One region of the Idiomarina sp. H2 genome, then DNA from elsewhere that is predicted to be linked to it. Evidence: predicted binding sites of a transcription regulator. Region 1 holds the regulator's gene; the other holds the start of a gene.
The links. Region 1 encodes sigma-54, which starts transcription at its own class of promoters, with help from an activator protein. Its sites were predicted from a motif close to GTTGGCACGNNNNTNGNNT; they were not measured.

Region 1 (3,419 bases):
TCTTCTGGCCACTGTGGCCAATGTTTGTAGATGGTTCTCGTGCTCTGATTCCGGAACCAGAAGCGCGAAGATAATATCGACAGGCTGGTTGTCAATAGAATCGAATTCGATAGGTTCGTCTAAGGTCAGTAATACCGCTACCGGATGATTCGCATTAGGTAAGCGGCCATGAGGAATTGCGATACCTAAGCCAATTCCCGTACTGCCTAAACGCTCACGGTTTAACAGGCTCTCAAAAATGTCATGACGGGTAATGCCAGACAGCTTAGGGGCTACGATTTGACTAATGGTTTCAAGTAGTCGCTTTTTACTTGCGCCCTCGACTGCACACTTGGTGCAGTCGGGGCTTAACAATTCACTCAGTTGCATGGATTAATGTTGTTTCATTTTCTCTTTGTGTTTAATCACCTGACGGTCCAGTTTATTAATTAAACCGTCGATGGCCGCGTACATATCTTCGTGTTTTGCGTCGGCGAAAAGCTCACCGCCATTCACGTGCAGCGTAGCTTCCGCTTTTTGAATCGTTTTTTCAACATTTAGGATGACGTGAACATTAGTTATATGGTCAAAATGTCTTTCCAGCTTGGCAAATTTTGTGTCCACGTAGTCACGCAGAGCTTCGGTAATATCGATGTGATGACCGGTCAAATTAATTTGCATAACGTCTTCCTTCTGCAGTTAACAAAGTTACAAAAGACTTTTGCGTTGGCTCGATGATGGAATGTTTAACGATTCCCGATACTTCGCAATTGTCCTTCTTGCTACTTGGATACCTTGTTCGGCTATCAGTTCAGCAATCTTACTGTCACTTAACGGTTTACTGCGATTTTCAGCAGCGACCATCTTCTTAATTAAAGCACGTATTGCCGTGCTTGAACACTCGCCACCGCCCTCTGTACTGACATGACTTGAGAAAAAATATTTCAACTCAAATACGCCACTTGGGCAGTGTAAGTATTTTTGTGTCGTTACGCGTGAAATCGTACTTTCATGCATATCCACGGCTTCTGCAACATCGTTCAGAACCATTGGCTTCATAGCTTCTTCACCATGCTCAAAAAAGCCCTGTTGGCGTTGTACTATGCAATTGGCCACTTTCAGCAGCGTATCGTTTCTGCTCTCCAGGCTTTTTATGAACCAGCGGGCTTCTTGCGTATGGTTTTTTATGTACTGGCTGTCGGCTACTGACTTTGTTGCTTTACTCAAGGCCGCGTATTCTTCGTTCACTTTTAGTTTAGGTACGCTATCCGGGTTTAATTCGACCATCCAACGACCATTTTTTTTAGTAACGGCCACATCGGGAATAACATATTCAACGGGTTGCTGCGCAACTTGCTCGCCCGGGTGCGGGTGCAACTGTTGAATTAATCGCATAGTTTGGCGTAAATCGTCTTCCGATAGCTTCAGTTTACGCTGAATGGTGCGAAAATCGCGACTGCCAAGTAAGTCCATATGTTCAGTCACTAAGCATAGAGCAACCTGCTTGTATTCAGTGTCGTCGCTTAGTTGACGTAATTGAATGGCAAGGCATTCACTGACGCTACGTGCGCCGACACCTATTGGGTCGAAATGCTGAATACGCTTAAGCACCATGCAGACTTCTTCTGCCTCAACTTCGGGCAGGCGCACAGCTTCAATAATTTCATTAACATCAACCATCAGATAGCCATTGTCGTCTATGGCTTCAATAATGGCTTCAGCTATGGCGGTGTCTTCTTCCGAAAAATGAGAAAGTTGCATTTGCCAAAGCAGGTGATCCTGCAAAGACTCGCTGGTAGAGCCTTGATAGACCTCAAAATCGCCGTCAAAGGATTTACCTGAAGAGGCTGCACCGTTGGCCGGGGTATGACTGGAGTAGGTGTCGTCCCAACTGCTGTCGACCGGCAGTTCGTCAGGCATTTCCTGGGTTTTTATAACGTCGGATGTTTCCCGTTGGCTGTCGTCTCTTTCTTCAATATTGCGAGTTTCGGGTTGGTCCGCGTCGTTACTCGTTTCACCTTCAACCTCCAGCAGCGGGTTGCTGTCTAATGCATCCTGAATTTCTGACTGAAGATCGAGCGAGGAAAGCTGCAGCAGGCGGATGGCCTGTTGGAGTTGTGGCGTCATGGTCAGGTGCTGACCAATTTTTAGCTGCAGACTTTGCTTCATAATGACTGTCCCGGTATCACGTTATAGGGTGAACTGCTCACCGAGGTAAACGTCTCTAACCTGTTGATTCGATAATATACTTTCTGCATCCCCACTGGCAATAAGCTCACCATGACTGACAATATAAGCGTGTTCACAAACAGACAATGTCTCGCGAACGTTGTGATCAGTAATAAGTACACCAATACCACGTTGCTTTAAATGTTCAACAATCTTTTTAATATCAATAACCGAAATAGGGTCAACTCCGGCAAAAGGCTCGTCCAGCAAAATAAACGTAGGCTCCGCTGCCAAGGCGCGGGCAATTTCAACCCGACGGCGCTCACCGCCTGAAAGACTCATGCCCTGACTGTTTGCTATGTGGCCTATATGAAACTCTTCGAGCAAAGCATCAAGCTGTTCTTCACGCTCATTAGTTGAAAGTTCTTTACGAGTTTCCAGAATAGCCATCAGATTATCGCGCACGGTCAATTTGCGAAAAATGGACGCCTCTTGTGGCAAATACCCAATACCCCGGCGTGCCCGTTCATGCATTGGCAGTAAGGTAAGGTCATTGTCATCCAGCAGAATTTGACCTTTATCGCTATTAACCAAACCGACTATCATATAGAAGGTTGTGGTTTTACCTGCACCGTTGGGGCCCAGTAAACCAATAACCTGCCCCTGACTTACTTCCAGGCTAACGTCTTTAACGACTTGTCGGCTTTTGTAGCTTTTGGCTAAATGTTTGACTCGTAAAGTTGCCATATTAAGGGTTCTCGTTATTTTTTTCGTCGGTATCGGTTTTTGGTTTAGGCGTAAAAATAGTGATAACACGGCTGTCTTCTTCACCTGAACTGCTTGCCGTTACCGTTTGTTTATTCAAATCATAAGTAATCAAACTGCCGCTTGAGCTACTGCTACCTTGAGAGATGCGAGCGTCGCCACTAAGCTCCAGTCGCTGTTCCGACTGAAAATAGGTGATTTTTTTTGCTTCAGCGTTAATTTCATTGCCGTCGTCCAGCGTCTGGCTGTAAGTAGCAGGAGTGCCTTCTGCAATAAAAATATCTGCTTGCTCGGCGCTTTCGCTGGCGGATGCTTCTAGTCGATCGGCGCGGATTAATAAGGTGCCCTGACGAATAATAACGTTGTCCGTTAAAACCAGGCGGTTATTTTTAATATCAAGCTCTTCCTTACTCGACTCAACTTCCATGGGTTTACTAAAGTCAGACTTGCCCTGAGCCATAACCGCTGAGGGTATTAAGGCAACCAGGATGAGTTTACTCAGCAGG
Region 2 (3,419 bases), on a different contig from region 1:
ACAACAGGTGAACGATATGTTGTTGTTTGCCAAAAGCGGTGAGCAACCCATGCTGGAAGAACTCAGTACCAATAGCCTGATCCAGCAAGTGCTGATGAGCACAGAAAGTTACGCTGAGCAGCATCAGGTGAAAATCAATTGTATTGATCCTGACTTTGGTGTGGTGTTACGAGCTAATCAAACCGCTCTGATCGGGGCAATGCAGAATCTGGTTAACAACGCTGTTGATGCCAGCCGGCCCGGACAGGAAGTGCTATTAAAAACCGATGTTGATGATGGTAACTGGAAAGTTTCTGTTATTGACTCTGGTTGCGGCATTCCGGCTGAAAAACAAGACAGTGTATTCACTCCATTTTTTACTGAAAAATCGAACGGTACTGGTTTAGGTCTGGCGGTTGTCCAAACGGTGATAAAAGCACACAACGGTTTAATTGACTGGGAAAGCCAGCCAAATAAAGGCAGTCGTTTTACCTTAGTGCTGCCGGTATATGAGTGGTCAGAAAATATAATGAAAGAGGTACGTTATGGCTGAGCGACAAGTATTGGTTGTTGAAGATGACGTATCGCTGCGTGAAGCGATTATCGATACGCTGGAACTGGCTGATTGTCAGTGCCTGGAAGCCGCTAACGGCGAAGAAGCCTTACTTATTCTAAAAAAAGAGTCAGTGGCGCTGGTTATCAGCGATGTGCAAATGCCGGGAATTGATGGCTTACAGTTATTGCGTAGCATGAATAATCAGCAATACGACATTCCGGTTATTATGATGACGGCCTTTGCAAAGGTGGATGACGCAGTCGTTGCTATGCGTGAAGGCGCTGTCGATTATCTGACTAAGCCGTTTTCAATTGAAAAGCTACAAACACTGGTGCAGCGTTATTTGCCCGACGGTGCAATTAACGATATTGAGCCGGTCGCAGAAGAAGGCTCCAGCCAGGCAGTGCTGGCTATGGCACGAAAAGTTGCGGGTAGTGAAGCAAGCGTAATGGTCACTGGGCCTAGCGGTACCGGTAAAGAAGTGCTGGCGCGTTATATTCACCAGCATTCGGATCGCTCAGACGGGCCCTTTATTGCCATTAACTGCGCAGCGATACCTGAAAACATGCTGGAATCCATGTTATTTGGTTATGAGAAAGGTGCCTTTACGGGCGCTAATCAGTCTTCTCCCGGTAAATTTGAACTGGCTCAGGGCGGTACTTTGCTGCTGGACGAAGTGACTGAAATGGCTATGCACTTGCAGGCTAAATTATTACGGGTTATTCAGGAGCGGCAGGTGGAGCGTCTGGGCTCGCGTAAAACCATACAGTTGGATGTCCGGTTAATAGCTACCTCTAACCGAGACTTACAACAGGCGGTGCGCGAAGGGCTATTACGTGAAGACTTAATGTATCGACTAAACGTGTTTCCCCTGCATTGGAAGTCTCTACGAGAGCGACCCGCGGATATCGTTCCCCTGGCAGAAAATTTACTGCAGCGACATAAACAACGTTCCGGTATTAAAACGCCCGTCAATTTCGCCGCCGCAGCAGTTCAACAGTTAATGCGCTATTCCTGGCCGGGCAACGTTCGGGAGCTGGAAAATGTAGTGCAAAGAGCTCTGGTATTACATCGCGATGGAGAAATTCAGCCACAGGATCTTATGTTGGAACTGAACGACGCGGTGGAAACCGCTAGCGTGTTTCCTGAACAAATAGAGACGCCTGAAGATAAGTCGGAAAACCTCGATGAGTCGCTTTTCCATCAGGAATACCAAATTATCAAAGATGCGTTGCAACGTCATCAGGGAAAACGCCAACCTGTCGCCGATGAGCTTGGTATTAGTCCACGGACTTTGCGCTACAAGCTGGCGAAAATACGAGAGCAGGGGCTGACTCTGACCGGCTCATAATACGGTCTTGAAATACCTCCTCCATTACCATTAGCCCTGTTTATCAGGGCTTTTCTTTGTATCTTACCGATGCGACCAAAAGTTGGCATTCTGTTTGCATGACTAACCTTAAATAAAGTCAGTGATGAATTTTTGACGGGGTTAATTATGAAAGTGGAAGCAAACGCACTTTATCAACAGTTACAATCGATGGCCACGCAGGCTTCCCAGCGTGATCAGCCTACGAATGTGAATGCCCTGCAAGGCAATACCGCTCAGGCTGATTTTTCCAATATGCTGAAAAGCGCAATGGATAACGTTAACGAACTGCAGCAAACCTCAGGTGATTTAAAAACTCGCATGGAACTCGGTGACCCGAATGTCACTTTGGAGCAAACCATGATTGCCAGCCAAAAGGCCGGTATCGCGTTTGAGGCAACGGTTCAGGTGCGCAACAAAGTTGTTGATGCGTACAAAGAAATAATGTCAATGCCGGTATAACCGCTGCATCATTGGAGATATAAGTCGTGGCTGAATCAACAGATTTAATGGTACAAGATACTGATTTACCTGATAACAACAGTTCAGGTAATGATGACGGCGGTGAGAAAACCGGCATTATGACGATGCTGGGCAACTTTGACATGCTGCGTCAGGTCATTGTCGTGCTGGCGCTGGCCATCTGTGTTGCTATTGCTGTTTTTATTATGCTGTGGGCACAAGAGTCAACTTATCGTCCATTCGGTCAGTTAGAAACGGAGGAGTTGATCAGCACCCTCGACTACATGGATGCAAACGGTATTGAATACCAGGTGGAAGGTAATACGGTTTCAGTACCTGAAGAAAACTACGATACTATTAAGTTGCAGCTGACCCGTGCTGGTGTTGATTACGGTAATTCGACCAATAACGGCTCTGAAATTTTAATGAGCGAACCGGGCTTTGGTGTTAGTCAAAGACTGGAGCGTGAGCGTCTTATTCATTCCCGCGAAGTTCAGTTAGCGCGTGCTATTGAAGAAATCAAAAAGGTTTCTGCCGCCCGAGTCTTGCTTGCTGTACCTAAAGAAAATGTGTTTGCCCGTCGCGAAAAACAACCCAAAGCATCGGTTATGCTGAATGTGCGCGGTGGCACCTCGTTAAGCGAAGAAGAAGTGGCCTCTATTGTTGATATGGTTGCCTCGTCGGTGACCGGACTCAGTACTGAGCATGTAACGGTCACTGACCAGGCCGGACGTCTGCTTAACTCTGGTTCGCAAAGTGCACTGGCGGCTAAAAGTTCGCGTGAGTATCAAATTGAACAAAAACGTGAAGAGGCCTACTTAGAAAAAATAGACAGTATTTTGATCCCAGTGCTGGGCTACGACAACTATACCGCACAGGTTGACGTGACCATGGACTTTACTCAGCGTGAAGAAACTCAGCGTCAATTTAACCCTGATATGCCGGCTATTCGCAGTGAAATGACGGTTGAAAATCGCTCTGTCGGTAGCGCCATTGGTGGTATTCCCGGAGCACTCACAAATCAACCTCCTTTAGAGTCTGACATTCCGGAAG

Region 2: a site for sigma-54 is predicted at 1,968-1,986, ahead of fliE (flagellar hook-basal body complex protein FliE). Genes of this name have one in related genera too.

Annotation. Positions count from the first base shown of each region.
Region 1 covers NZ_SNZY01000005.1:162,225-165,643, reverse strand. The annotation lists gene ptsN (PTS IIA-like nitrogen regulatory protein PtsN) at 1-369, opposite strand, end outside; gene hpf (ribosome hibernation promoting factor) at 373-660, opposite strand; gene DET62_RS08300 (RNA polymerase factor sigma-54) at 688-2,148, opposite strand; gene lptB (LPS export ABC transporter ATP-binding protein) at 2,170-2,895, opposite strand; gene lptA (lipopolysaccharide transport periplasmic protein LptA) at 2,897-3,419, opposite strand, start outside; gene lptC (LPS export ABC transporter periplasmic protein LptC) at 3,408-3,419, opposite strand, start outside.
Region 2 covers NZ_SNZY01000013.1:19,813-23,231, forward strand. The annotation lists gene DET62_RS13735 (ATP-binding protein) at 1-532, shown strand, start outside; gene DET62_RS13740 (sigma-54 dependent transcriptional regulator) at 525-1,886, shown strand; gene fliE (flagellar hook-basal body complex protein FliE) at 2,034-2,366, shown strand; gene fliF (flagellar basal-body MS-ring/collar protein FliF) at 2,414-3,419, shown strand, end outside.